4 regions of the Streptomyces sp. NPDC039430 genome follow, and region 1 is predicted to be linked to each of the others. Evidence: riboswitches for the same ligand, from Rfam matches in the RefSeq annotation. Region 1 holds a riboswitch; each other region holds the start of a gene.

What was found. Region 1 has a riboswitch for cyclic di-AMP ahead of ACZ7LS_RS22440 (M23 family metallopeptidase). Riboswitches for the same ligand answer to the same signal wherever they lie in the genome.
Region 2: it holds a riboswitch for cyclic di-AMP, as region 1 does, so the genes downstream of both, ACZ7LS_RS05700 (C40 family peptidase) here and ACZ7LS_RS22440 (M23 family metallopeptidase) in region 1, are expected to answer to the same signal.
Region 3: it holds a riboswitch for cyclic di-AMP, as region 1 does, so the genes downstream of both, ACZ7LS_RS25880 (M23 family metallopeptidase) here and ACZ7LS_RS22440 (M23 family metallopeptidase) in region 1, are expected to answer to the same signal.
Region 4: it holds a riboswitch for cyclic di-AMP, as region 1 does, so the genes downstream of both, ACZ7LS_RS29250 (transglycosylase family protein) here and ACZ7LS_RS22440 (M23 family metallopeptidase) in region 1, are expected to answer to the same signal.

What each region holds. Positions count from the first base shown of each region.
Region 1 covers NZ_JBVKAK010000009.1:19,540-26,609, reverse strand. The annotation lists gene ACZ7LS_RS22460 (HAD family hydrolase) at 1-59, opposite strand, end outside; gene ACZ7LS_RS22455 (hypothetical protein) at 125-334, shown strand; tRNA gene ACZ7LS_RS22450 (tRNA-Met) at 396-469, shown strand; gene ACZ7LS_RS22445 (PP2C family protein-serine/threonine phosphatase) at 881-2,137, shown strand; cyclic di-AMP (ydaO/yuaA leader) riboswitch at 2,435-2,588, shown strand; gene ACZ7LS_RS22440 (M23 family metallopeptidase) at 2,600-3,625, shown strand; gene ACZ7LS_RS22435 (aldo/keto reductase) at 3,827-4,771, shown strand; gene ACZ7LS_RS22430 (PrsW family intramembrane metalloprotease) at 4,820-6,160, opposite strand; gene trmB (tRNA (guanosine(46)-N7)-methyltransferase TrmB) at 6,344-7,070, opposite strand, start outside.
Region 2 covers NZ_JBVKAK010000002.1:155,850-162,919, reverse strand. The annotation lists gene ACZ7LS_RS05710 (M23 family metallopeptidase) at 1-618, shown strand, start outside; gene ACZ7LS_RS05705 (ATP-dependent DNA helicase) at 739-3,273, opposite strand; cyclic di-AMP (ydaO/yuaA leader) riboswitch at 3,550-3,697, shown strand; gene ACZ7LS_RS05700 (C40 family peptidase) at 3,696-4,907, shown strand; gene ACZ7LS_RS05695 (hypothetical protein) at 4,927-5,280, opposite strand; gene ACZ7LS_RS05690 (C40 family peptidase) at 5,529-6,569, shown strand; gene ACZ7LS_RS05685 (hypothetical protein) at 6,713-7,070, shown strand, end outside.
Region 3 covers NZ_JBVKAK010000011.1:39,000-46,069, forward strand. The annotation lists gene ACZ7LS_RS25870 (STM4011 family radical SAM protein) at 1-481, shown strand, start outside; gene ACZ7LS_RS25875 (SGNH/GDSL hydrolase family protein) at 471-1,295, opposite strand; gene ACZ7LS_RS25880 (M23 family metallopeptidase) at 1,466-2,518, opposite strand; cyclic di-AMP (ydaO/yuaA leader) riboswitch at 2,523-2,687, opposite strand; gene ACZ7LS_RS25885 (tyrosine-protein phosphatase) at 3,132-3,944, shown strand; gene ACZ7LS_RS25890 (DUF6126 family protein) at 4,010-4,240, opposite strand; gene ACZ7LS_RS25895 (helix-turn-helix domain-containing protein) at 4,264-4,887, opposite strand; gene ACZ7LS_RS25900 (aspartate aminotransferase family protein) at 4,963-6,354, opposite strand; gene dxs (1-deoxy-D-xylulose-5-phosphate synthase) at 6,351-7,070, opposite strand, start outside.
Region 4 covers NZ_JBVKAK010000015.1:52,994-60,063, reverse strand. The annotation lists gene ACZ7LS_RS29270 (Ppx/GppA phosphatase family protein) at 1-835, opposite strand, end outside; gene ACZ7LS_RS29265 (DUF501 domain-containing protein) at 832-1,419, opposite strand; gene ACZ7LS_RS29260 (FtsB family cell division protein) at 1,556-2,029, opposite strand; gene eno (phosphopyruvate hydratase) at 2,154-3,443, opposite strand; gene ACZ7LS_RS29250 (transglycosylase family protein) at 3,865-4,575, opposite strand; cyclic di-AMP (ydaO/yuaA leader) riboswitch at 4,585-4,761, opposite strand; gene ACZ7LS_RS29245 (transglycosylase family protein) at 5,026-6,036, opposite strand; gene ACZ7LS_RS29240 (cytochrome P450 family protein) at 6,184-7,070, opposite strand, start outside.

The DNA of each region.
Region 1 (7,070 bases):
GCCCAGTAGCGGTCGTCGCGGACGAGGGTCTCGCCGACGTCGAACACGATGGTTTCAATCACCGGTGTAAGCGTAGGGGGACACGCTCTGCCGATTGTCAGTGGCTGGCCGTAGCCTTGGTCCTATGTTCGCTTCCTCGTCCACTTCTTCCCCCGCTTCCGGTGACGGCGACTCGTTACGCGCTGTCAGGTCTGCCGCTGTCGTCAACGCGGAGATCCGTGCCCTGTGGGCGCGCGCCGGTGGCGCGCTGCCGCCCGCCGAGCAGGAGCGCTACCAGCGGCTTCTGGTGGAGTGGGCCGCCGCGGTCCGTGCCGATGTCGTCGAGGCCGCCTAGCCCGTCCGTGCGCCGAGTGGTGATGATCTTGCTCCGGATGGCGTAGAGTTGCATTCAACGGCGCGGGGTGGAGCAGCTCGGTAGCTCGCTGGGCTCATAACCCAGAGGTCGCAGGTTCAAATCCTGTCCCCGCTACTGGAAGAAAACGAAGGCCCGGATTCCTGGTGAATCCGGGCCTTCGTCGTGTCCACCCGGGCCCGGACCGGCCGCCGGTACGGGTACGAGCGGACCGGCTGCCGGTCCGCTCGCTCCGGGCCCGGATTCCGTCGTGGCCTCGATGACGCGCGCTCCCCGTCGACCATGACAAGTACGGTGAAGGTACGGCTGTGCTCGTGCGGGACGCCATGAGGGTGTACGCCGGGCGCCAGCCGACCGACTGATCGGGGCCGTCGGCCGATCGGTGCGCCGGAGCACCGGCCGGGCCGGCGGGGCCGCTCGCCGTAGCCCACTCGGCCGACGGCGAGTCGCCACCCGGGATGGCAGCGGCCAGCCTGATGGAGCGCGGCACCGTCCGCAGCAGTCGGCGGACCGGGCAGGAGACCACTGGTGTGGAGACTGAGGAAGCTCGGAAAGGGCACGGGCGGCACAGGCCGGCGGGCGGCTGAGGACGCCGGTATCTGGGCAGGTCGCGGAACGGGTTTCTGGACGGCCGGTGACAACGTCCGCGGCGGCGGCCGGTATCCCGCGGGACGCGGCCGTACCGGACGCAGGCTGGTACGGGTGCTGCCCGTGCTGGTGATCGTCGCCGGGGTGATCTTCGACCTCGTGACCCCGACGCGCGTCACCGCGTCCCCCCTCTTCGCCGCGGCTCCGCTGGTCGCCGCCCCGTTCTATCCGATGGCAGGCACGCTCGTCATCGCCCTCACCTCGCTGGTCGCCGAGGTGGTGCTGCACATCCACGCGGACACCCAGTTCCAGGTGGAGTCGATCAGCGAGGTGCTGACGGTGCTGGTCGTGTCCCTGCTGGCGCTGTACATCAACGGTGTCGTACGGCGCAGCGGTGAGCGGCTGGCCTCCGCCCGCATCATCGCCGAGACCGCCCAGCGCGCGGTGCTGCCCAGACCCGCCGAACGGATCGGGGGGCTGCGGATCGCCGCGCGGTACGAGGCGGCGCAGGAGGGCGCGTTCATCGGCGGGGACCTCTTCGCCGTACAGGACACGCCGTACGGGGTGCGGCTGGTGGTCGGGGATGTACGGGGGAAGGGTCTTGACGCGGTCGAAGCGGTGGCGGTGGTCATCGGGTCCTTCCGGGAGGCCGCCGAGCAGGAGAGTTCGCTGGAGGCGGTCGCGCAGCGGCTGGAGCGGGCTCTCCGGCGGGAGGGGACACGGCAGGACGCGCTCGATATCTTCGAGGGGTTCACGACGGCCGTACTGGCCGAGATCCCGCACGACGAGGGTGTGGTGCGGCTGGTCAACCGCGGCCACCCCGAGCCGCTGCTGGTGTGCGGCGACGGCGAGGTGCGGATGCTCGTCGCGACCGACCCCGCGCTGCCGCTCGGGATGAGCGAACTGGGTATGTGGCCGGACCGCGCCGAGCAGGCCGCGTATCCGGAAGGCGCGACGCTGCTCTTCTATACGGACGGGCTGACCGAGGCGCGTGATGCCCACGGGGTTTTCTACGTCCCGCGCGAACGGCTCGACGGCCGGGTCTTCCAGGGGCCCGACGAGATGCTCCAGGCGCTCATCGACGATGTGCGGCGGCACACGGGCGGCGGGAGCCAGGACGACATGGCGCTGCTGGCGGTCAGCCGGCCCTCGGAGGGTGAGCCGGAGCGGCGCAGGACCATGCCCTTGGTGCCGTGAGACGGCCGGAGCCATCAGCCGGCGTCGTCAGCCGGATCGCCGGACGGATGCGTCCGGCCGGACCCCTCGCCACCGTCCGTAGTCGAGAGGTATCCCTCCGCATAACATTTGACACACCGTCAGAAATGCGAGCCGCCCTGATGGGCCGTCAACTCGCCCGATTCCGTTCCCTTCCGTCCCGGTACGTCCGATGCGAAGTCGTTAACGATCACCCGGAACAGCTTGGAATAAGGCCCGGGTCTCTATTAACGTTCGATAACGCAGCGCGGTCGTCCCAGCCGTCGTAAGAGATGGCACCGTGCGCACGCGCCGAATCCCGCAAGGGAACCGGGGAACCACCAATTGGGGTGAATCGGGTGTTTTCTGTCGCCTTGTGCGGCAGGAGCGCTCGTAGGAGACCTTCCTGCTCCGAACCCGTCAGCTAACCCGGTAGGCGAGAAGGAAGGAAAGGAGTACGCCTCAGTGGCGTCCAACAAGCCTGCCCCCGAAGCCCTCTTCGAAACGCGCTCCCACGGCGACGAGCCGGACAGGGCATGGGGGGAATGGAATCCCACCGAGGAGTCCATACGGCCCGTACGCGGCCGGCATCGCGTCGCCAAGCAGCGCGGACTGGCCCGTAGCTCCACCGTCCTCGGCGTGGGCGTCATCGCCGCCGTCGGCGCGGGCGGCATCGCCACCGCGCAGGACAAGCCCGCGGTCTCCATATCCCTGCCCGACGCGATCGCGGACAATCTTCCGGACGCCAAGTCTCTGCCGGGAATGGGCTCGCTCGCCTCGGACGACTCCGAGTCCGAGGTGCTCGCCGCCCCGCTCACCACCGCCGGGCTCACGGCCTCGGACACCGAACAGGGCGCCACCGACGCGGGAGAGGCGCTGCGCGCCCGTATCCTCCAGCAGGCCGAGGCGCAGCAGACCGGGGCCGACGCGGCGCAGAAGGCGGCCGCGGAGTCGGCGGCGGCCGAGAAGGCCGCGGCCGAGGCCAAGAAGCAGCAGTCCGAGGCCGAGAAGAAGATCGAAGAGGCGAAGAAGAAGGCCGAGGCCGAGGCCAGGGCCAAGGCGGAGAAGGCGCGGCTGGCCAAGCTGGCCGCCAGCTACGCGATCCCCACCTCCTCGTACACGATCACCTCGACCTACGGTCAGGCCGGCTCGCTGTGGTCCTCCGGCCAGCACACCGGCCTGGACTTCGCCGCGCCGACGGGCACCCCGCTCAAGGCCGTGCACAGCGGCACCGTCAAGTCGGCCGGCTGGTCGGGCTCGTACGGATACCGCACGGTCCTGGAGCTCGATGACGGCACGGAGATCTGGTACGCCCACCAGTCCTCGATCAGCGTGAGCGCCGGGCAGAAGGTCAGCACCGGCGAGGTCATCGGCAGGGTCGGCGCGACCGGCAACGTGACCGGCGCCCATCTGCACCTCGAAGTCCACACGGCGGGCGGCTCGGGCATCGACCCGATGAGCTGGCTGCGCGGCAAGGGCCTCAACCCGTAGACCTCGTCTCCACGGACCTTCCCCCGCGAGCCTGTGGGCCCGCGAGCCTGTGGGCTCGTGGGCCCGTTGGGTTCGCGAGCCCGTTGGGTTCGTGGGGCCGCGGTTTCGTGGGGCCGCGAGTTCGGCGGACATTCCCCCATACGGTCCCTATCGGGGCGTGGAGCGGAATAGGGCGGACCCCTTCGGGAGTTGCAGCCGCCTATGACCGCTCTGCGCCCACTGGGCTCTTCCGATCTGCACGTCTTCCCGCTCGCCCTCGGCGGCAATGTCTTCGGCTGGACCGCCGACGAGACGGCCTCCTTCGCCGTCCTCGACGCGTACGCCGCCGCAGGCGGGAACTTCATCGACACCGCCGACCTGTACTCCGCCTGGGTGCCGGGCCACAAGGGCGGTGAATCCGAGACCGTCATCGGCAACTGGATCGCCTCGCGCGGCAATCGCTCCGAGGTGCTGGTCGCGACCAAGGTCGGCGGGCACCCGCAGTACAAGGGGCTCCGGGCCGCCACCATCAAGGCCGGCGTCGAGGAGTCCCTGCGTCGGCTCCGTACGGACTACATCGACCTCTACTACACGCACTTCGACGACCCCGAGGTCCCGGTCGAGGAGATCGTCACCGCCCTCGACCAGCTGGTGACGGCGGGCAAGGTCCGCGCGCTCGGCGCCTCCAACATCAGCGCGGAGCGGCTGGCCGCCTCGCTCGCCTTCTCGGAGCGCGAGGGGCTGGCCCGCTATGTGGCGCTCCAGCCGCACTACAACCTGGTCTCGCGGGACACGTACGAGGGCGAGCTGCAGGACACCGTCCGGCGTCACGGCCTCTCGGCCGTGCCGTACTTCGCGCTGGCCTCGGGCTTCCTCACCGGCAAGTACCGTCCCGGGACCACGGTCGACAGTCCCCGCGCCGACCGCGCGGCCACGTATCTGGAGTCCGAGCGGGGCAGCAAGGTCCTGACCGCGCTGGACCGGATCGCCGGGGCGCGGGGCGCCGAGGTCGCGACCGTCGCACTGGCCTGGCTGGCGGCGCAGCCGACGGTGGTCGCACCGCTCGCGTCCGCGCGTACGACCGAGCAGTTGCCCGCGCTGCTGGCGGCGGCGGCCCTTGAGCTGACGGCGGAGGAGCTGGCGGAGCTCACCACGGCCTCCGCCTGAGGCCCTCGCCCGACATATGCCAGGTTGGTTGGTCATGAGCCAGGTTCCTCATTGGCGGTACGGGTTGTAGCCGTCGTAGTCGATGTACGGCGGCGGCACCCGCACCCGGCCCGTGGCCCGCGCCGCATAGGTCAGCGCGGGCCCGGCTATCTCCCTGCGCTGCCACAGATGGTGCAGCAGCTCCTGCTCGCGCTCGATGAAGTCCGGGCCCACCACACCCCGGTGGGCCCGGTGGCGCAGAAACGCCAGGGACGTCGCGAACGCCTCGTACTCCCCGACCGATCTGGCCGCCCACGGTCCGTACGTACGGCCCGCGAAGTCACGCGCCAGGGTGCGCGCCCGCATGGAGGAGAGCGCGAGGGGCGCGGCCGGGGTCAGCCAGCCGGCCGCGGCGTACGCGGGGAGCTCGGACCCGACCGTGCGCAGCTCGCGCTGGCGGCTCCAGATCGCCAGCCAGGTCAGCAGGGCGAAGACCGGCACCATGAACACGCCGTACACCACATAGAAGCCGTACGGGCCGAAGACCGCCCCCGACCCGTTCCACAGCGCGTGCAGGCCCATCGCCAGGGCCAGGCCGAGCAGGGGCAGGGCGAACCGGCGCATCCTCTGGTGGCGGGCCGCCGTCGCCGCCAGGCCGAAGCCGATGCCGGTGAGCACGGTGAAGAGGGGATGGGCGAACGGCGACATGACGACCCGTACGAAGAAGGTCGCGGCCGTGACGGAGGCCAGGCCGGAGTTGCCCAGGTGCTGGTCCTCGCCGAAGGCGCTGCCGAGATAGAGGATGTTCTCGGTGAAGGCGAAGCCGGTGGCGCTGAACCCCGCGATCACGACGCCGTCGACGAGCCCGGTGAGGGCCCGTCTGCGGAAGAGGAAGATCAGCAGGATCGCGGCGGCCTTGGCGCTCTCCTCCACGACCGGGGCTATCACCGTGGCACCGAGCGATTCCGCGCCCGCCGGGTCGGCCGTGGCGGTGGCTATCCACTCGGTCGCGAACGAGTTCGCGATGATCGCGACGAGGGCGGCGGCGAAGGCACCCCAGGCCAGGGCGAAGAGCAGATTGCGCCAGGGGCCCGGCTCGACCCGGTCCAGCCAGCGGAAGGCCGTGATGAGCAGCGGTACGGGCAGGACGGCCAGACCGAGGCCCACCAGAAAGCCCTGCGTGCCGGTCTGGTCCCGGACGAGGGCGAGGATCACCAGAGCGCAGAGGACGAGCACCGTGATCACGGCCCCCACCCGCACCGCGCGGCGCCGCCAGAACGCGCGGCGCGGCCGGTAGCGCCTGCGGGCGGGCTCCGGGACAGCGGCCCACAGCTCACCGAGCCGCTGCTGGTGCTCGTAGACGGGGATCGCCGGACGCGGACCGGGTGGCTGCGGGGACGGTTCTGACACCCGACGACCCTAACGAGGGGCACCGACACCTGGCGATGGTGCCCGAGCCCGAGCCCGAGCCCGAGCGCGTGCCCGAGCCCGAGCGCGTGCCCGAGCCCGTGCCCGTGCCCGGATCGCTGCCTCGGATTGGCGGGACGGGTCATGCGGGACGGGGCACGCGTGAGCGGAGTACGCGGGTCCGGGCTACGCGAGCCGGAGTACGCGGTGGAACAGCAGGTCGTGCACGACATGGCCCTTGTCGAGCCCCTGCCCCTCGAACCGCGTCAGCGGACGGAAGCCGGGCCGTGGCGCGTAACCGCCATCCTCCTGGGTGTTCTCGAAGCCCGGGTGAGCCGTCAGCTCCGCGAGCATCTGCTCGGCGTACGGCTCCCAGTCCGTCGCGCAGTGCAGTACGGCCCCCGGCTTCAGCCGGCCCGCGGCCAGCGTGAGGAACTCCCGCTGGATCAGCCGCCGCTTGTGGTGCCGCTTCTTGGGCCAGGGGTCGGGGAAGTAGATCCGCAGCCCGGCGAGCGACTCGGCCGGCAGCATCTCCCTGAGCAGGATGATCGCGTCGCCGTTGGCCACCCGGATGTTGGTCAGACCGTTCTCCTCCGCGAGCCGGAGCAGATTTCCCTGGCCGGGGGTGTGCACGTCGACGGCGAGGATGCCGGTGTCCGGGTCGGCGGCGGCCATGCGCGCCGTGGCCTCGCCCATCCCGAAACCGATCTCCAGGACGACCGGCAGCCCGCCGAACAGCTTGTCCGGGTCGAGGACCCGCTGCCCGTCGATGTCCATGCCCCAGTCGGCCCACATCCGCCGCAACGCCTCGGCCTGGCCGGTGGTGACACGGCTCCGGCGTGGCTGGAAGCTGCGGATGCGCCGCTCGAAGTGGGATCCGGCGGGGTCGGCCGCAGGGCCCGTGCCTTCGGGA
Region 2 (7,070 bases), on a different contig from region 1:
CAGGCCGACAAGACCACGACCGCCTCGGCCGCCGATCCCGGCTCCGTGAAGCCCGTGGCCGCGAACAACAAGCTGGACACCCAGCTCGCCGCGCTCAACGCCGACGCCCGCGACTTCGGCGACCGGGCCAGCCGCACGCAGGAGCGCATCGACCTCCAGGCCCGGCAGGAAGCGGAGAAGAAGAGGCGCGCGGCGGAGGCGGCCCGCAAGGAGGCCGAGCGGCCCAAGTTCGTCCTCCCCGTCTCACAGCACGGGCTCAGCGCGCGCTACGGCCAGGCCGGCGTCAACTGGATGTCCATTCACACCGGGATCGACTTCCCCGTGTCGTACGGCACGCCGGTGATGGCCGCGACCGACGGCACCGTACGCACGCAGTACAACAGCGCCTACGGGAACATGGCGATCGTGACCGCGCCCGACGGCACCGAGACCTGGTACTGCCACCTCAGCACCACGAAGATCCGTTCCGGTTCGGTCAAGGCCGGTGACGTGATCGCGTATTCGGGGAACTCGGGCAACTCCACGGGACCGCACCTGCACTTCGAGGTACGGCCCGGCGGCGGCGCCGCGATCGACCCGCTGGCCTGGCTCCGCAGCCACGGCGTCGACCCGACGTAACCCGACGTCAGGGGCGCCCCGCGGCGACCGCGCCCGCCCCGCCTCCGAACCGGCGTCGGACGTCCGGCGTAACGAGCCCCCCTCCGGGGCCCGTTACGTCGTCCCGTCCTCTTACCGCCCTTACAGCTTCTCGACCGGCGCGTAGCGCAGCAGCAGCCGCTTGGGCTTCGTGTCGCCGAAGTCGACCGTCGCCTGTGTGTCCGCGCCCGTACCCGTCACCGCCATGACCGTGCCGAGGCCGAACTGGTCGTGCGTGACGCGGTCCCCGACCGCCAGCGCGATCACCGGCTTGTCGGTGGTGCGCCGCGTCGCGAAACCCGAAGGCCCGCCGCCCGACCTCGACCGCGCGGAGGACGAGGACAGCGAGGACGCGATCCCGGACGTCGGCCCCGCGGGGATCTGCGCGCCGGTCCGCTTCCACTCCAGGTGGTGTCCGGGGATCTCCTCCAGGAACCGCGACGGCGGGTTGTACGAGGGCTGGCCCCACGCGCTCCGCATCGACGACCGGGTCAGATAGAGGCGCTCGCGGGCGCGCGTGATGCCCACGTACGCCAGCCGCCGCTCCTCCTCCAGTTCCTTCGTCTGGCCGAGGGCGCGCATGTGCGGGAAGACGCCGTCCTCCATGCCCGACAGGAACACGACGGGGAATTCGAGGCCCTTGGCGGTGTGCAGCGTCATCAGCGTGATGACACCGGAGCCGTCCTCGTCCTCGTCGGGGATCTGGTCGGAGTCGGCGACGAGCGCCACCTTCTCCAGGAATTCGGCGAGCGTGCCGGTCGTGGCGGCCGTACCGGCCGCGGGCGCGCCTTCGGCAGCAGCCCCGCCGTCCCCGCCGTCCCCGCCATCGCCCGCTGCCTCCGCGGCGGCCTGGCCGCGCTCCTGCTCGAACTCCAGCGCCACCGCGGCCAGTTCCTGGAGGTTCTCGATCCGCGTCTCGTCCTGCGGGTCGGTCGAGGCCTGCAACTCCGCCAGATAGCCGGTCCGTTCGAGCACGGCCTCCAGGACCGTCGCGGGCCCGGCGCCGGACTCGACGACCGTACGCAGCTCCTCCATCAGCGTGTTGAACCGCTTGACGGCGTTGGCCGACCGGGCGGCCATGCCGTACGCCTCGTCCACCCGCCGCAGCGCCTGCGGGAAGGTGATCCTCTCGCGCAGCGCGAGCGCGTCGATCATCGCCTCCGCGCGGTCCCCGATGCCGCGCTTGGGCACGTTCAGGATCCGGCGCAGCGGGACGTTGTCCTCCGGGTTGGCCAGGACGCGCAGATAGGCCAGCACGTCGCGGACCTCCTTGCGCTCGTAGAAGCGCACTCCGCCGACGACCTTGTAGGGCAGGCCGACCCGGATGAAGATCTCCTCGAAGACACGGGACTGCGCGTTCGTACGGTAGAAGACCGCGACATCGCCCGCCTTGGCCTCGCCCGCGTCCGTCAGCCGGTCGATCTCGTCGGCGACGAACTGCGCCTCGTCGTGCTCCGTGTCCGCGACGTAGCCGGTGATCTGGGCGCCCGCGCCGGCCTTCGTCCACAGATTCTTCGGCCGGCGGCTCTCGTTCCGCTCGATGACCGCGTTGGCGGCGCTGAGGATCGTCTGCGTGGAGCGGTAGTTCTGCTCCAGCAGAATGGTCGTCGCGTCCGGGTAGTCCTCCTCGAACTGGAGGATGTTGCGGATCGTGGCGCCCCGGAAGGCGTAGATCGACTGGTCGGCGTCACCGACGACACACAGCTCGGCCGGGTCGTTCTCCTCGCCCGAGGGGCCCACCAGCTCGCGTACGAGCGTGTACTGAGCGTGGTTGGTGTCCTGGTACTCGTCCACCAGGACATGCCGGAAGCGCCGACGGTAGTGCTCGGCGACATCGGGGAACGCCTGGAGCAGATGGACGGTGGTCATGATGATGTCGTCGAAGTCCAGCGCGTTGGCCTCGCGCAGCCGCGACTGGTACATCCGGTACGCCTCGACGAGCGTCTTCTCGAAGCCGTCGGCGGCCTGGCCGGCGAACGTCTCCTCGTCGATCAGCTCGTTCTTCAGATTCGAGATCTTGGCGCTGAAGGACTTGGGCGGGTACCGCTTGGGGTCGAGGTCCAGATCGCGGCAGACCAGGGCCATCAGGCGCTTCGAGTCGGCGGCGTCGTAGATGGAGAACGACGAGGTGAAGCCGAGCCTCTTCGACTCGCGCCGCAGGATCCGTACGCAGGCGCTGTGGAACGTCATGACCCACATGGCGTTGGCGCGCGGGCCGACGAGCTGGCCGACCCGTTCCTTCATCTCGCCCGCGGCCTTGTTGGTGAACGTGATCGCCAGTATCTGACCGGGGTGGACGCTGCGGGTGCCCAGCAGATACGCGATCCGGTGGGTCAGCACCCTGGTCTTGCCCGACCCGGCCCCGGCCACGATGAGCAGGGGCGAGCCGGTGTGCACGACGGCCGCGCGCTGCTCCTCGTTCAGCCCTTCGAGCAGCGCGGCGGGGTCCACGACCGTACGCGGCGCGCCGTCGCGGTGGTACTGGTCCCGCGCCGGGGGCGCGTCGTAGGCACCCTGGAAGAGGTCGTCGGGCACCTGCTCCGGTGCGTGCCCGGCGTCGTCCTCGGGCGGCGGAGGATGCTCGTCGCCGGAGGGCTGGAGGTCTGCCAGGAAACTGTCGTCAAAGAGGCTGCTCATCGCTTTCCGAGTCTAGGCCGCCCCACTGACACCCCGCGCCCGCCTTCGGAATTCCCCGCCCTGGTCGTCATCACCACAGGCGGCTCCCCGCTCACCCATCGTGACGAACGGACCCCACCAGCCGGTTTCACTCATCGCACCCGCAAATAGTCACGAAAATGTATCGGGCATATCGGCCATCGACCTTCACACCAGCACCACACTTTGGCTAGCGTGCTCGATCAGGCAGCCCGTACCCCCAACGGCGACCCACGCCAAGCGGGCGGCCCACGTCGAATTCGGACTTTCCTGAAGGAAGTTCGGAACCGGGGACCCACAGTGCACAACCGGGGTGAATCGGGCCTTTCACTCAAGGCCCGTAGGGCAGCCTTCCGTTCCGCCCGAACCCGACAGCTAACCCGGTAGGCGGTCCACGGAAGGAGATGCCGACCTTGGCGTCGCATCGCAAGCCGCGCAGCCTCAGCGGCGTACGTACCGCTTCTCCCGCCGTCGGGATCACGACAGCCGCGCTCGCCTCGGTCACGTTGCTCTCGGCGCAGAGCGCGAGCGCCGCGCCCGTCGAGCCGAAGCCGTCCATGGAGGAGGTACAGAAGAAGGTCGACGATCTGTACCGCCAGGCCGGCAGTGAGACGCAGAAGTACAACCGGGCGAAAGAAGCCACGCAGAAGCAGAAGCGCGCGGTTGACCGGGTGCTCGACGAGGTCGCCAAGCGCGCGGACAAACTGAACGAGGCCCGGCGTACGCTCGGCTCGTTCGCGGCCGCGCAGTACCGGGAAGGCGCGATCACCCCGACCGCCGCCCTGCTGTTCGCGGACAGCCCGCAGTCGTTCTTCGAGCAGAAGCAGGTGACGGACCGGCTGACGGAGCGTCAGCGCGGCGTCCTCACCGACTACCAGACGCAGCAGGCCGACGCGGCGAAGCAGCGGCAGCGGGCGTCGAAGGACCTGGAGTCGCTCACCGCCTCGCAGGCCGCGCTGCGTACGAGCAAGCAGAACGTGCAGCAGAAGCTCGGCGCGGCGCGTGCGCTGCTGTCGAAGCTGACCACGGAGGAGAAGGCGCGGCTGGCCGCGCTGGAGCGCAAGAAGGAAGAGGAGGCCCGCCGCACGGCGGAGGCACGGGCGAAGCAGGAGGCCCGCGCGAAGGCGGAGGCCGAGCGCAAGCGTGAGGAGCGGCAGGCCCAGGCCCCGTCGGCCGGTACGGGCTCGGGCACCGGCTCAGGCACGGGTACGGGTACGGGCGGTACCGGCACAGGGACCGGCACCGGAGCCTCGGACGGCAGCTATGCCACCAAGGCCGCCAAGGTCCTCTCCTTCGCCCGCGCCCAGAAGGGCAAGCCGTACGTCTGGGGCGCCACGGGCCCCAGCTCGTACGACTGCTCCGGCCTCACCCAGGCCGCCTGGAAGGAGGCGGGCGTGGAGCTGCCGCGCACCACCTGGGACCAGGTGAAGGCCGGCGCGCGCGTCGCGACCGAGGATCTGCTCCCGGGTGACCTGGTCTTCTTCTACGACGACATCAGCCACGTCGGCATCTACATAGGCGACGGCATGATGATCCACGCCCCCAAGCCGGGCGCGAACGTCCGCGAGGAGTCGATCTACTACATGCCGATCTACGGAAGCGTCCGCCCCGCCTGACAGCGGCCCCGGGGCCCTGTCAGGTCCAGAGCGTGGCGATGAAGATGTTGGCCATCGCCAGCCCGCCGACCGCGCCGAACAGCGGCTTCGGGGCGGTCTCGTCGTCGCGCTTCACGTACACCACGGCGAGGATCACGACCAGCACCGCGAGCTTGATGCCGACCTTGATGTTGTTCACCGTCTGATCGTCGGCCTGGTTGAGGCCCACCAGCGCCACGCCCGTGATGAGCATCGTCAGCGCGCCGTGCAGCATCGCCTTGTTGAAGCGGGCCGTCCCCGTGCTCATCGACTTCATCTGCGTGAGGAAGCCGCCGAGCAGCGAGGCTATGCCGATGATGTGAAGCGCGACGAAGACATTGATGAGTACGTCCATGCCCGGACCCTATCGAGGGCCATATCACCACCGAGCGGCGAGGTGGGGATCTGTTCCGATATCGGTCGGGTCCGGACGGAAAGGGGTGCCGAGGCCGCGATCATGCCGGTCACAATCCGGCCCTGTTCTGCCACCTCTCGCCAATACCGGCCATGCCGAGGCCGGACTGTGACCTTGCGCCCTAGCGTCCTTCTCCTGGCGACCGGCCATGACCCACCGTGACCGACTAGGGAAGAGGATCCACCCCCGTGGCAGCGCACCGAAAGCCCAGACAGCGCACGCTCACCGGCCCCGCCGGCCGAACCGCCGCCACCCTCGCACTCGCCGGGGCCGCGACCGTCACCGCCCTCGACGGCCCCGCGCACGCCGAGCCCCAGCTCACCCCGGCCCAGGTCAAGGCCAAGGTCGACGGGCTGTACGCGCAGGCCGAGACCGCCACCGAGCGGTACAACGGGACGAAGGTGAAGGCGGACAAGGCCCGTACCGCGCTCACGCATCTGCGGGACGAGGCCACGCGCAGGACGGAACGGCTCAACAACGCGCGCAACGCGCTCGGTTCGATCGCCTCCGCGCAGTACCGGGCCGGCGGCCTCGACCCCGCCGTACAGCTCGCGCTCAGCTCCTCGCCCGAGGAGTACCTGGAAGGGGCCTCGCTCGCCGAACGGGCCGGTTCCCGGCAGGCCGCCAGGATCACCGCGATCCGCAAGGAACTCGCCCGAATCGCCGAACTGCGCGCCCGCGCCGACGGCCGGCTCACGGAGCTGAGGGCCACCCAGTCCGAGCTGGCCCGGCACAAGTCCGCCATCCAGGAGAAGATCGGCTCCGCCCAGCGGCTGCTCGACCGCCTCACCGCGCCACAGCGCGCCCAGTACGACCAGCAGGACGGCCAGGAGCGGCGGGGCGCCGCGTCCCCGGCGCCCGGCGCGGTGCGGGCGCCGAACGCCCGTGCCGCCGCGGCCGTCGCCTACGCCTACGGGGCGCTCGGCAAGCCGTACGTCTGGGGCGCGACCGGACCCGGTGCCTTCGACTGCTCCGGGCTCACCCAGGCCGCCTGGCGCGCCGCGGGTGTCTCCCTCCCCCGCACCAGCTACACCCAGATCAACACCGGGCAGCGGGTCTCACGCGGCGATCTCGCCCCCGGTGACCTGGTGTTCTTCTTCTCCGGCGTCAGCCATGTGGGGATCTATGTCGGCGGCGGGCAGATGATCCACGCCCCCCGGCCGGGCTCGGCGGTCCGGCTGGCGCCGCTCGACCAGATGCCGTTCGCCGGGGCCAGCAGGCCCGCCTAGGTCCTGTCCGGCCGGACAGGACCTGGGCCCCGTCTTCGGAGTCCCGCAACTCCGGAGTCGCCGAACGGCCCACACCGGCGTGCCGGTTGCCCCTCCCCGGGTCACGATGGGCGCAGCATCCCGTCTGCCCTGAAGGGGGAGCCGTGAGACGAGCCAACGCCGTCAGAGGAACGGTTCTCGCCGTCGGCGCACTTTTCGTCCTGGCGCCGGTCGGCCTCACTCCACGGGGATGCGGCGATCTCTCCGGCGGCCGGCTCTGTATCGAGGGCCCGGTGGGCGGCGCGGGACCGTTCACCGTGCGCTACGAGCAGTACCAGGGCCGGCCCGGTGTCGCCGTACGCCTCGGCTACCAGCGCAAGGACGACCGGATCACCGCGTTCCCCGGCTGGCTGGGCACCCAGCAGACCTGGCGCGGCCGCGCCGAACAGACCGGCAGGCTCGACACCGCGCCGGGCGAGTGCATCCGCGGCGTGATGGAGCACCGGGACCGGACGTACGTCA
Region 3 (7,070 bases), on a different contig from region 1:
CAGTGTGGGGGTCGTCGGCCTTCCGGACCATCTGGAGCATGCCCGCCGGCTGCGCGCGGACCTGCCCCAGGAGGTGTATCTCTGGATCAACGCGGCCGAGGGGCACGGCTATACGGACGAGGAGGCCGACCGCTGGACGGCTCTCGATCCGCTCTTCCCCTACAGCCGCAGCCCGCACCGCTCGGCCGGTCTGCCCTGCCGTACGGGCGAGTCGGTGATCTCGGTGGACGGCGAGGGGACGGTGCGGCGCTGCCACTTCGTCCGCGCCGAGCTCGGCAATCTCTACGACGGGTCCTACCGGCGGGCGCTGGCTCCGCGGGCGTGCCCGCTGGCGGTGTGCGACTGCCATATCGGCTATGTACATCTGGAGACGCTGCCGTTGTACGACGTCTTCGCCGGAGGGGTGCTGGAGCGGATCCCGGCGGGGATACGACCGGCCGGACCCACCACGGCTGGGGAGTCTCCGCGGATCAGTGTTTGAGGGGCAGAAGGTCGGGGCGTTTCGCCTCGACATGATCGCCGGACGACTCGCCGCGCAGCCGTCGCCCGATCCACGGCACCAGATACTCGCGCGCCCAGTGGATGTTGTCGCGCCGCACCTCCAGCGTTCCGCGCGGGGGCTGTGGCGGCCATGGCTGATCCGGGTCCGCGGGCACATCGAGGCCGAGCACCTGCGCGGCGCGCAACGCGACGCGGGTGTGCCCCTCGGGTGACAGATGCAGCCGGTCGCCGTCCCAGGCGCGCCTGTCCTGGACGGACTTGAGCGACCAGAGATCGAGCACCGGGCAGTCGTAGCGGTCCGCGATGGCCCGCACATGGGCGGTGTACGTGGCGATCTTGCCGCGCAGATGGCGCAGCACGGGCACGCCCCGGGTGTCGAAGCCGGTGGTCACCATGACCGTGCCGACTGCGCCGGAGAGATCGGCGACGGCCCGCTCGAAACGTTCGGCGACATCGTCGGGGTCGGTGCCGGGCCGGATGATGTCATTGCCGCCGGCGCAGAACGTCACCAGATCCGGGGCGAGTTCCTTCGCGCGCGGTATCTGTTCGTCGACGATCTGGTCGAGGAGCCGGCCGCGTACGGCGAGATTGGCGTACCGGAAATGGCCGTGGGCGGTGTTCTCCGTCGCACCCGAGACCGCCAGTTGGTCGGCGAGCAGGACCGCGAACCGGTCCGCCCAGCCGACATATGTCCCGTCGGGGCCCGGATCACCCACCCCCTCGGTGAAGCTGTCGCCGATCGCCGCGTAGGACCCGAGTACGCCATTTCTTCTTGATCTCGAATCGTCTGCCACAGCACCACATCATTCACCGGCATATGTGACCTACGCGACCGTAAGGAGGGGTTGACGCCGGGTGAGATATGCCATCGGTCAAGATTCGGCCAAGCGGGAATAGCCGCAAACCTCCGCTGCCCGGCACGGAAAGTGCCGGGCAGCGGAATGGGCCGAGGTGATCTGACGGGTCAGAGGTTGACGCCGTGCTCCCGGAGGTAGGCGACCGGGTCGACGTCCGAGCCGTACTCGGGGCCGGTGCGGATCTCGAAGTGCAGGTGCGGTCCGGTGGAATTGCCCGTGGAACCGGAGAGTCCGATCTGCTGGCCCGCGCTGACGGTGTCGCCCGCGGAGACCTCCAGGGACGACAGGTGGCCGTACTGCGAGTACATGCCGTCGCTGTGCTGGATGACGATCTGGTTGCCGTACGAGCCGCCCCAGCCGGCCGTCACGACCGTGCCGTCGCCGACCGCCTTGACGGGGGTGCCCGAGGACGCCGAGAAGTCGACACCGGTGTGGTAGCCGCTGGACCAGCTGGAGCCGGAGGCGCGGTACGGCGTGGAGGTGGGTCCGTCGACCGGCGCGGTGAAGCCGGAACCGGTGCTCGGCTCCGCGGTGTCGGCGGCGGGGGCCTGTTCGGCGGCCGAGGCGGCGGACTCGTCCGTCGAGCCGCTCGACGACGAGTCGCCGGACGCGGTGTCGCCGGACGACGCGGTGGCGGAGTCGGCCGAGGAGGAATCGGCGGTGTCGGCGGGCGAGGAGGCGGTGTCGGCCGAGGAGCTGGAGGGCTCCGCCGGAGCCTCGGACGGGGAACTCGCCGCGGCCCTCGCGCCGAGGGTCAGCTTGAGGCCCGGGTGGATCAGCGACGGGTTGTCGCCGACGGCCTCGCGGTTGTCCTGGTACAGCTTGTGCCAGCCGCCGCGGACATGGTGCTCGACGGCGATCTTCGAGAGATAGTCCCCGGCGACCACGGTGTAGGTCCTCGCGACCTTGGTGGCGGCGGCCCGGACGGCGGCCTGCTTCGTCTCGGCCCGCTGCTGGGCGCCGGACAGATTCTGGGCCGTGTGCGCCGAGGCGGGAACAGCGGCCTGCGGGGCGGTCGCGGGAGCGGCCTTCTCCGCGGCGTGCGCGCCGGTGGCGCCGATGAGCGGAAGCGCGATGGCCGCGCCACCCGTGCCGGCGGCGATGAATCCGCGCGAGATGGGATTGGTCTTGGGACGGCGGTGCTTACCCTTCGCGGGCATGGCGAATTCCTCTCCGGCGCCTGCGAGGTGAGCTGTCGGGTTCGGGCTGGAGCTGCCCGGCCGCGCGTGGTGCGCGACTTCACCCCAAGCCGTCCGGAGTTCCGGACCGGCGTACTACCTGGGTCCCCCGCTCCTGCCACGCGTTGATGGATGGATGCGAATTCCAAGCGGCGGCAGGATTCGGCGATCCGCTCGGATTGAGGCTGAAGGTAAGCGAGCCGGACGGCCGGAACAAGATGCCGTATTCCCGCGGTCGCACCCGTTCCGGATATCGCCCGGGTTATCCGGTCACCCTGTGTGGATTCCGGTCTCCAATTTCCTTACGGGGGAGCAATTCCCCTTCCCGATACCACCACGCAACGTCACGGATATGATCCTGCTCACGGCCCCGAGCCCATCTCCCCCGCGACCGGGGCAGGTTATACGGAATCACCCATTCCGGACAGATGGGCATGTGGGCGATATTCACCGGCACAGCGTGTCCGAATAATGCGCTTCTGCCCCCTCGGGCGCTGGGCTGATTGCTACAGGTTGCCTGAGGAACAAATGTCGTAGGGTCGGGAATCGACATCGTCGGCGAGCCGCGCCGACGGCAGACACGGAGGAGCACGCCGTGACGCAGCAGCTGCCGCAGGTCCCGTCGACAGAGCCCGAGTTGTCCGGCGTGCGCAACTTCCGCGACGTGGGCGGGCTGCCGACCACGGACGGCCGGCGGGTGGCCCACGGCAGGCTCTTCCGCAGCGGGCATCTCGCCAACGCCACCCCGGCCGACGCCGCCTTCCTCACCTCCCTCGGCCTGCACACCATCTTCGACTTCCGCAACGGCGCCGATCTGAAGCTCGACGGCGCGGACGTGGAGCTGCCCGGCGTACGCAATGTGAACCTGCCGCTCACCGATCCGGCGGACGGCGCCGAGTTCTGGCTGATGGTGCGGGACGGCGATCTCGACCAGCTGCGCTCGCTCCTCTCGGACGGCAAGGCGGCGAACCGGATGATCGACTCGTACCGGACGATCATCACGGAACGCACCGCCGAGCACAGCCGCGTCCTGCACTCGCTCGCCGAGGACAGCGTCCCCGCGCTCATGCACTGCGCGGCGGGCAAGGACCGGGCGGGGCTCTCCATCGCGGTGTCCCTGCTCGCCGTCGGGGTGGAGCCCGAGGCGATCGAGGCCGACTACCTCAAGTCGAACGACCCGAGCCGCCGCTACCCGATCCGCCGCAGCGACAGCTCGTCCGCCGGGATGTCCTCGGAGGTGATGGAGCTCCTCAGTCCGCTCTTCGACGCTCGCGCCGAGTACCTCGCGGCGGCCTTCGAGACCATCGAGAAGACCTGGGGCACCACGGACCGCTATCTGACCGAGGGGCTCGGGCTCGCCCCCGAGACCCGCGAGCGGCTCCGCGCCCGCCTTCTCGACGAGGGCTGACCGAGCGACGGCGAAACCCCTGGCCGCCCCGCCCGAGCCGCCCCCCGCTCCGCCGCCCCGGGCCGCTACCCCCGCGAGCCCATCTCGAAGAGCAGATAGAGGAAGGCCGCGAAGAGATGGCCGGCGATCAGATAGGCGAAGAGCCGGATGACCAGCCCGCGGGGGAACTTCCCCTCCTCCTTCATGACATGACCGGGCACGGCGTTCTCCTGCACGGCGTTCTCGGGCGCAACGTTCTCCGGCACGGCGTTCTCCTGCACGGGGTTCTCCGACACGGGGTTCTCCGGCTCGGGCATGGTGGCAGACCTCTCTCAGCAGGTCAGCGGCGATGGGCCCCGGCGCCGAGGCACAACTCGGCGGCGGGGCTCTGCAGCAGGGTATGGACGAAGAGCAGCTCGGTCCCCTCGGGTCCGGCCGCCGCGATCCGGTGCGGGGTGAGCGAGTCGAAGTGCGCGCTGTCCCCGGGGCCGAGTACGTGCACGGCGTCCCCGAGAGTCAGCCGCAGGCGTCCTTCGAGAACATGGAGCCACTCCTCACCCGCGTGTACGCGGACGAGGTCACCCTGCGCCCCGTACGGGACCTGGAGCCGCAGCGGCTGCATGGCCCGGCCCGAGCCGCCCGCCTGGTAGTAGGTCCAGCCGTCGGCCTCGACCGGTTCCATCCGGTCGGCCCGGACGATGGGATCGCGTTCCGGCACGATCTCCCCGAGCAGCTCGGATACGGTCGTACCGTAGATACGGGCGAGGCTCAGCAGCATCGGCAGCGACGGTTGTCTGCGGCCGGTTTCCAGCCGGGAGAGATGGGCCGGGGAGAGCCCGGCCCGCCGGGCGGCGGTCTCCAGGGTGAGGCGCCGGCCCCGGCGCAGGTCGCGCAGGCGGGGAGCGACATCGGGCAGCCGGCCGGACAGGTCTTCGCCGGCCTCTCCGGCGGGAGGTGTGCTCATGTGTCCATTGCGCCAGGAACTTTCCTCCGAGGCAAATTTCTTACCTCGGAGGCAAAGCGCAGCCCTCCGGACGCGCTATCGGTTGGCCACGGCCTGCTTCACCAGGGTCCTGCCGAAGTCCCACATCAGTCCGCCACCACCGTGGGCGTCGTCCATGACCGCCGTGAAGGCCTCCACGAAGCGCTCGACCTCCCGCTCCCCGATGGTCAGCGGCGGAATCAGCTTGATCACTTCCAGCTGGTCGCCGGAGACCTGGGTGAGGATCCGGTGCTTCTGGAGCAGCGGTACGACCACCATCTGCGCGAAGAGTCCCTTGCGGGCCGCCTGGAGCATGGTCCACCGGCCGCGGAGCTTGATCGAGTTCGGCCGGCCGAACTCGATGCCGATCATCAGGCCCCGGCCGCGTACCTCGTGCAGCAGTTCATAGCGGTCGACGAGCGCGGCCAGCCGTGACCTGAGCAGATCCCCGGTGGTCCGGGCATTGGCCACAATGTTCTCGTCCTCCATCACGGACAGCACGGCCAGGCCCGCGGCCATGGCCTGGGCATTGGATCCGAAGCTCGCCGAGTGGACCAGCACCCGGTCCATCGAGGAGTAGACCTTCTTGAAGATCCAGTCCTTGCCGAGGGTCGCGCCGACGGGTACGTAACCGCCGGAGAGCGCCTTGGCCACGCAGACGAGATCCGGCTCCACCCCTTCCTCGTGCTGGTACGCGTAGAAGTCCCCGGTCCTGCCGAGGCCGGTCTGTACCTCGTCGACGATGAGCAGCGCCTTGTGCTCGCGCAGCAGTTCCTGGGCGGCGCGCAGAAATCCGGGCGGTGTCCCGTGGACGCCCTTGCCCTGGATCGGTTCGACGACGAAGGCGGCCACATCGCCGCGTGCGAGTTCCCTCTCCAGCCCGTCGAGATCGCCGAGCGCCAGAGCGGTGTCGGGCAGCAGCGGTGCGAAGCCGTCCCGGAAGCCGTCCTCGCCGTTGACCGACAGCGAGCCCGTGGTGAGCCCGTGGAAGGCGTGCGAGCAGTACAGGATCCTGGGTTTCCCGGTCGCGTACCGCGCGAACTTCAGCGCCGTCTCCACCGCTTCCGTACCGCTGTTGCCGAAGAACACCCGGTCCAGATGCGGGGAGTGGGCGAGCAGTTTCTCGGCGAGGAGTCCGGGCAGCGGCTGGCAGTCGAAGCGGGTGAGGTCGGCGAGCGAGGCGTCGAGGACGTCGTGGAGCGCCTTGCGTACGACGGGGTGGTGCCGGCCGAGACCCATGACGCCGAAGCCGGCGAGCATGTCCAGATAGTCGTTGCCTTCCTCGTCCCAGAAGTAGGCGCCCTCGGCCCGCTCGTAGAACCGGTCGAAACCGATGGTGTGCAGCATGCGCGGGAGCTGGTGGTTGAGGTGCTTGGTGTGCAGCTCGTAGCGCTCGGCGCCGCGCTCGGCGAGCAGCCGCGACAGGTCGAAACCCGTGGGCTCGGTCATTCCGTGCTCTCCTTGCCTGCCGGGCTCTTTCTGCCTGCCGGGTTCTCCCCGCCTGCCGGGTTCCGCTCGCTCGCCGGCCTCCCCACGCGTACCCGGCTCTCGTGACGTGCCAGGGCCGCGCCGATCCGGCCCGCGATCTCCGCCGGGGTGAGACCGACGTCGGCCAGCACCTCACTCCGTTTGGCGTGGGCGAGGAACTCCTCGGGGAGACCGAAGGTCCGCACCGGTACGTCGACCCCGGCGTCACGCAGCGACTGTCCGACGGCCGAACCCACTCCGCCACTGCGGCTGTTGTCCTCGACGACCGCGACCAGCCGGTGCCGTTCCGCCAGCGGGGCGAGCTGTTCGTCAACGGGCTTGACCCACCGGGGATCCACCACGGTGCAGCCGATACCGCGCTCCGCGAGCAGCTCCGCCGCCTGGAGGCACACGGGCGCGAGCGCCCCCACCGATACGAGCAGCACGTCCGCGTCCGCCGCGCGGCGCAGGACGTCCATCCCTCCCACGCGTCCGAGCGCCGGGATCCCGGCGCCCGCCGACTCCTTGGCGAACCGGACGACCGTCGGCGCGTCGTCCACGGCCACCGCCTCGCGCAGCTGCGCCCGCAGCTGTCCCGCGTCGCGCGGCGCCGCGATCCGCAGCCCGGGTACGCACTGAAGGATCGACATGTCCCACATGCCGTTGTGCGAGGCCCCGTCGACCCCGGTGACCCCGGC
Region 4 (7,070 bases), on a different contig from region 1:
CCGCGCCGATGACGTCCACCCGGCCCGGGTGCATCACGGGGATCGCGGCGCGCTGCGCGTGCGTGGCGTGGAGCAGACGGGTGGTGATCTCCTGGACCTGGTCGTACCGGATCACGGAGTGGTGGATCGCGGCGGAGTCGTACTCGGTCAGGCCGAGCGCGATCGCGGCGACCGTGGTCACGGAACCGGCCAGTCCGACCAGGGTGCGGGCCTCGCGCAGCGGGACCGTCTGTTCGGCCTGGTCGAGTGCGGCCTCGATGTCGGCGCGGATCGCGGCGATCTCCGGCTCCGTGGGCGGATCGCTGACGGCGCCGTCCCGTACGAGGTGGCGCTCGGTCAGCCGTACGCAGCCGATGTCCACGGAGCGCGCGGCGCGCACCTGGTCGTCGCCGACGACGAACTCGGTCGAGCCCCCGCCGATGTCCACGACCAGGTAGCTGTCCCCGTCGGACGGGCCCAGTTCCTTCGTCGCGCCGGTGAAGGAGTACGCCGCCTCCTGGTCGCCGGTGATCACCTCGGGCTCCACGCCCAGGATGTCCAGGATCCCGCCGACGAACTCGTCGCGGTTCTCCGCGTCGCGCGAGGCGGAGGTGGCGACGAAGCGGACGCGCTCGGCGCCGTGTTCCTTGATGGCTGCGGCGTACTCGCGGCAGGCGGCGAAGGTACGTTCCAGCGCCTCGGGGGCGAGCCGGCCCGTCCTGTCCACGCCCTGGCCCAGGCGGACGATCTTCATCCGGCGGTCGAGGTCGACCAGTTCACCCGTCTCGGGGTGGGCGTCGGCGACGAGCAGGCGGATCGAGTTCGTACCGCAGTCGATGGCGGCGACCCTGGTCATTCCGTATCCCCCTCGTCGTCGGACGGACCACCGGACGGACCACCGGAAGGACCGTCGGAAGGACCGGACACGCACGGCGTCACACACGGGCCCTTCGCCCACCACTCCGGCAGCATCGCGATCGCCTCGTCTCCCAGCGGGTTCACCCCGGGCCCGGCCGCCAGTGAGTGGCCGACCAGGACATGCAGGCACTTCACCCGGTCCGGCATGCCGCCTGCGCTCGGGAAGCCCTCCAGGACCTCGATGGCGTCGCGGCGCGCGAGGTAGTCCTCATGGGCCGCGCGGTACGCGGCGGCCAGCTCGGGGTCGGTCGCGAGGCGCTCGGTCATCTCCTTCATGACGCCGTTCGCCTCCAGCGTGCCGATGGCCGAGGCCGCGCGCGGGCAGGTGAGGTAGTACGTCGTCGGGAAGGGCGTGCCGTCGGGGAGCCGCGGGGCGGTCTCGACCACGTCCGGCTGACCGCAGGGGCAGCGGTGCGCGATGGCGCGCAGGCCGCGCGGCGGGCGGCCGAGCTGTTCTTTGAATGCCGCGACGTCCGCGTCGGTGGGTTCCGTGCGTTCGGTCTGCGGAGGGGGCGTGTCCATGCCTGCCTAGGTATGTTCTGCGGTTCTCGGGTGTTCCGCGGTTCTGGGCTGAGTCTCTTGTGTCCGGCCGTATGGGTCCGGACCATCTGCATTGTCCGGACTATCTGCGTTGTCCGGACTATCTGCGTTGTCCGGACTATCTGTCCTGGCGGTCCGCGTTGTCCACGCCGTCCAGCACGTTCGAGTACCAGGGGCGGTCCGTCGCCCCCCGCTCCTCGCGGCGCTGCTCGCGAACGTCCGGGTCGATCACGGTGTAGCCGGTCTCCCCCGGCATCACGTAATGCAGATGCTCCCGGGCCAGCCGCTGGATATACGCGTCGTCCTGGAGCCGCGCCTTCTCGTCGCGCAGCTCCTCGACCCGCTGCTTCGCCTCGCGGGCCAGCCGCTCCTGGTCGGCGATCTCGTTCCGCTGCGACACGTACTGCCGCATCGGATACGCGAGCGCCACCACCAGTGTGCACACGACCAGGGCGAGGAAGGCGGCCCGGCCGGTGAGCCGGGAGCGGCGGTCCTGCCTGCGGTTCTGCGAGCGGTAGACCCGGGCGGCCGTCTGCTCGCCGAGCAGTCGCAGCCTGGTCGCGGTGGAGAACCGGTCCCGGTTCCCGGCCATGGCTCGCCTCCCCTGTTACGTCCCCTGTTGTACGTACGTCCCCGGACACGGTACGGGACCGCGACCGGGGACGTACGGACGACGGGCGGAGCCGCCCCTCGCCCTCATATCCAGAGGAACAGGATCAGGCGGAACGGAACCGCGGGAACGCGCTGCGGCCCGCGTACACCGCCGCGTCGTCGAGGATCTCCTCGATGCGCAGCAGCTGGTTGTACTTGGCGACGCGCTCGGAGCGGGCCGGGGCGCCGGTCTTGATCTGGCCGCAGTTGGTGGCGACGGCGAGGTCGGCGATGGTGACGTCCTCGGTCTCACCGGAGCGGTGGGACATCATGCACTTGAAGCCGTTGCGCTGGGCCAGCTCGACGGCGTCCAGGGTCTCGGTCAGCGAACCGATCTGGTTGACCTTGACGAGCAGGGCGTTGGCCGAGCCCTCCTCGATGCCGCGGGCGAGGCGCTCCGGGTTGGTGACGAACAGGTCGTCGCCGACGATCTGGACCTTGGAGCCGAGCTTGTCCGTGAGGACCTTCCAGCCGGCCCAGTCGTCCTCGAAGAGCGGGTCCTCGATGGAGACGAGCGGGTACGCGGCGACGAGCTCCTCGTAGTACTCGGTCAGCTCGGCGGCCGAGCGGGACTTGCCCTCGAACTCGTACGAGCCGTCCTTGTAGAACTCGGACGCGGCGACGTCGAGCGCGAGCGCGATGTCGCGGCCGGGGACGTAACCGGCCTCCTTGATCGCTTCGAGGATGAGGTCGAGCGCGGCGCGGTTCGACTCCAGGTTCGGCGCGAAGCCGCCCTCGTCGCCGAGGCCGGTGGAGAGGCCCTTCTGCTTCAGGACCTTCTTGAGCGTGTGGTAGACCTCGGCACCCCAGCGCAGGGCCTCGGAGAAGGACTCCGCGCCGATCGGGGCGATCATGAATTCCTGGATGTCGACATTGGAGTCGGCGTGCGAGCCGCCGTTCAGGATGTTCATCATCGGAACGGGCAGCAGGTGCGCGTTCGGGCCGCCGAGGTAGCGGAAGAGCGGGAGGTCCGAGGCCTCGGAGGCGGCGTGCGCGACGGCGAGGGAGACGCCGAGGATGGCGTTGGCGCCGAGCGACGACTTGTCCGGGGTGGCGTCCAGGTCGAACATCGCCTGGTCGATCAGGCGCTGCTCGGTGGCGTCGTACCCGACCAGCTCCGGGCCGATCTGCTCGATGACGGCGAGGACGGCCTTCTCGACACCCTTGCCCTGGTAGCGGTTCTGGTCACCGTCGCGGAGCTCAAGGGCCTCGAACGCACCGGTGGAGGCACCGGAGGGGACAGCAGCACGACCCGTGCTGCCGTCGTCGAGGCCGACCTCGACCTCGACCGTGGGGTTGCCTCGGGAGTCGAGGATTTCCCGGGCTACGACGACGTCGATGGACGGCACGAGCATCTCCTTCTGGGATGTGACGCTTGGAGTGCAGGGTCTCATTGGCCTTGCGACACGAGACTATCCGGCGCGGGGTCATCGGTCGGCCGGTGCCCGCCACCTAAGACGAACCTAAGACGAAATGAGGCCCGATTCCCGCACCGCGGGAGCCGGCGGGAGCCGTGGCCCGCCCGCGGGCGGGCCACAGCCGAAACCCCGGCCCGGCGCGTACGGGGGATTACGCGCCCGGCCGGGGTGGTCTCGGGTGGGGCCAGGGGCCCTTCGCGGGGGCGCGGGTTCCCTGGTTCCCGGGGCCGGCCTCGGGACATCCCCGGGTTCCCTGGTGGGTCCCGGGGGCCGACCCCGGGACCATCCCGGGGGCCGACCCCGGGATCCCCGAGTGGGCCCCCGGGGGGGGAGGCCCCGGTGGGAGGCCCCGGTGGGGTCAGCTCAGGTGGAGCTGCTGGCCCGGGTAGATCACGTCGGCGTCGCTGACGATGTCCTTGTTCAGGTCGAACAGCTTCTTCCAGCCACCCTTGACCTTCTCCGCCTTGGCGATCTTGGAGAGGGTGTCGCCGGACTCGACCTTGTACTCGCCGTCGCCCTTCTTGATCGTGGTGGGACGGCTCTCGCCGCGCGAGGCGGGCTGGGCGGCACCGCGCGTGGTCTCCGCGCTCTCCCGCTGCTGCGGCTGCGACTGCTGCTTCGGCTGGGTCTGCTGCTGCGACCGCTGCTTGGGCTGCGACTGCTGCTGGGTGCTCCGGTCGGCCGAGCCACCGTCGTACGCGGCGCTGGACAGGCCCACGCCGCAGTTCGGCCACGCGCCCTTGCCCTGGCCGGCGAGGACCTTCTCGGCGACGGCTATCTGCTGGGACTTGCTGGCCAGGTCGGCGCGGGCGGCGTACGCGGTACCGCCGTAGGCCGCCCAGGTGGACGGCGTGAACTGGAGGCCGCCGTAGAAGCCGTTCTCGGTGTTGATGGACCAGTTGCCCCCGGACTCGCACTGCGCGACCTTGTCCCACTCGGAGGCGGTCGCGGCGGTGGCCGAGGTCGCGCCGAGCAGCGGGGCGGCGACGGCGGCACCGGTGACGCCGGCGAGCGTGGCGTAGCGGGCGGCCTTCGACGGGCGGCGGTGCTTGGCCTTGCTGGAACGCAGCAGCATGGAACATCTCCTCACCGACGCCTACGAGGTCAGCTGTCGGGTTCGGGCCAAGTGAGTTGCCCGGCCTTGTGCTCTGGCGCACAAGGCTTCACCCCAAGCCGGTCCTCGGCCGTCTCTCGACGGCCGGAGCCCGGCGCGAACCTTTGGGTCCCCCGCTCCTGCCTACGGCGCATGACGCGTCGGTTACTCCCCCCGACCGACGGCAGGATTCGGCGTGACGGTCGACGGGGCCCGCGGTGCGAGCGGTTCAGACCGTAATCACAGGTCTGCCCGTTGTTCAAAGAAGCACATCAAGGAAAAATCGCCCTTACCTCCCCCTGGGGCGACCTCATTTGCGCAGGTGGGAGACGAAACGGCGCGACCCGTTGAGCAATTGGCCCCAGTTGCGGCGAAGAGACCCTTGTCTCACTTTCACAGAAGCGGACATAGAGTCTCTAACTGCCTCTACTTCACGCCCAGATCAAGGGTCTGGCCAGGAAGGATCAAGTCGGGGTCGGCGCCGACGGTGTCCTTGTTCGCCTCGTAGAGCGCGGACCATCCGCCGGGCACCTCGCGCTCGTCGGCGATGAGCCAGAGGCAGTCGCCGGCGCGGACGGTGTACTGACCATCCACCGCGTCCGCGCCGTCCGTTCCGTCCGCCGCGCCGCCCGCGTGACGTGCCGATCCGTCACCTCGCGAGGCATGACGGCCGGATTCGCGCTCTTCACCCGAATTGCCCGGTACGGAGTCCTCCGGAGAGGCGTCGCCACGGTGCTTGCCGTTGGCGCTGCCCCCTGCCTCCGCGTCACGGGCGGCGCCTGAGGCGCCGGAGGACTCGGAGGGGGCGGGCGTCGTGCCGTCAGGGGCGGTCGCGTCCGGGGTGGACGAGGACGTGCCCGGGGAGGCATCCGACGGGGAGCCCCCGGCCTTGTCCGACGCGTCGGAGGATCCGGACGGCTCGGACGGCTCGGACGTCCCGGTCTTCCCTGACGTCCCGGTCTTCCCTGACGTGCCGGAGGGCTTGGGGGTCCCGGACGACGCGGGCGCCGTCTCCCGTTCCGCCTCGGGCGCCGCACCGGGGTCCACGCCCGGCGCGGCGCTGCCCGCCGTCAGCCCGGAGATCGCGGCGCAGCTGGCCCATGCCTTCGGGCCCTGCGCGTCGAGGATCTTCTCGGCTATCGCGATCTGCTGCGATCTGCTGGCGAGGTCGGCACTGGCCGCGTACTCCGCGCCGCCGAAGTCGTCCCAGGTCTCCTGGGAGATCTGGAGTCCGCCGTAGTAGCCGTTGCGGAGGTCGGCGCTCCACATGCCGCCGCTCTCGCACTCGGCGACGCGGTCCCAGGTGGAGGCGTCCGCCGCGCCGGCGCTGGTGGCACCGAGCAGCGGAATGGCGATCGCGGAGCCGGTCACCCCTGCCGCGACGATCAGAGCGGGGGCCTGGCGAGGTCGACGGTGTCGGCCGTTCCCGGAGCGCATGCGATTGCCTTCCGTGTGACTGATGTTTCGACTACTGCGTGTGGCGGCTGAGTTTTCGAGAACGTAGCGGTACTCGAACTGCTGTCACAAGTCGATGCAGCGGAGATCACGTGAAAGTCACAGTCTTGACGGGTCGTCAGTAAACTTTCAGCCGGACAATGGCGTGAACTGCACCGGAAGCGTGCGCAATCCACGCATGATGAGCCCTCCGCGCCACCGCAAATCGGCAGGATCTCCCGCAAGCCGCACATCGGGCAGCCGGGTCAGCAGGGTGGCGAGCGCGGTCTGCCCCTCCACTCGGGCGAGCGGCGCGCCGAGGCAGTAGTGGATGCCGTGTCCGTAGCCCAGGTGCTGATTGTCACGCCGGGAGAGGTCGAGGGTGTCCGGATCCGTGAAGCGCTCGGGGTCGCGGTCGGCGGCGGCGAGGACGACGAGCACCGGATCGCCCGCCGCGATCCGCTGTCCGCCGAGCGTCAGCGGCTCGGTCGCGAAGCGCCAGGTCGCCAGCTCCACGGGGCCGTCGTAGCGGAGCAGTTCCTCGACCCCCGTCGCGAGCAGGCCGGTCTCCCCCGCTCCGAGCGAGCGCTGGAGCAGCGCGCGCTGCTCGGGGTGACGCAGCAGCGCGAACATGCCGTTGCCGATGAGGTTCACGGTCGTCTCGAAACCGGCGAAGAGGATGATGAAGGCCATCGCCGCGGCCTCGTTCTCGGTGAGATGTTCCCCGTGGTCGCCGGCCCGGATGAGTCCGGAGATCAGATCATCACCGCGGTCCGCCCTCTTGCGGTGGATGAGGTCGGCGAGATAGCCCCGCATCTTCTTGACGGAGCGCCCGACTCCGCCCCGTGGCCCGCCCGTGTGGCCTGGTTTTGAATGCCGCAGCATCATGCCCGCCCAGTCGCGGAAGTCGTCCTGGTCCTCGCGCGGCACCCCGAGCAGATCGCAGATCGCGTAGATGGGGAGCGGGAACGCGAAGTCATGGATCAGGTCCGCCTCGCCCTTCGCGGCGAAGTCGTCGATGAGCCGGTCGGTCAACT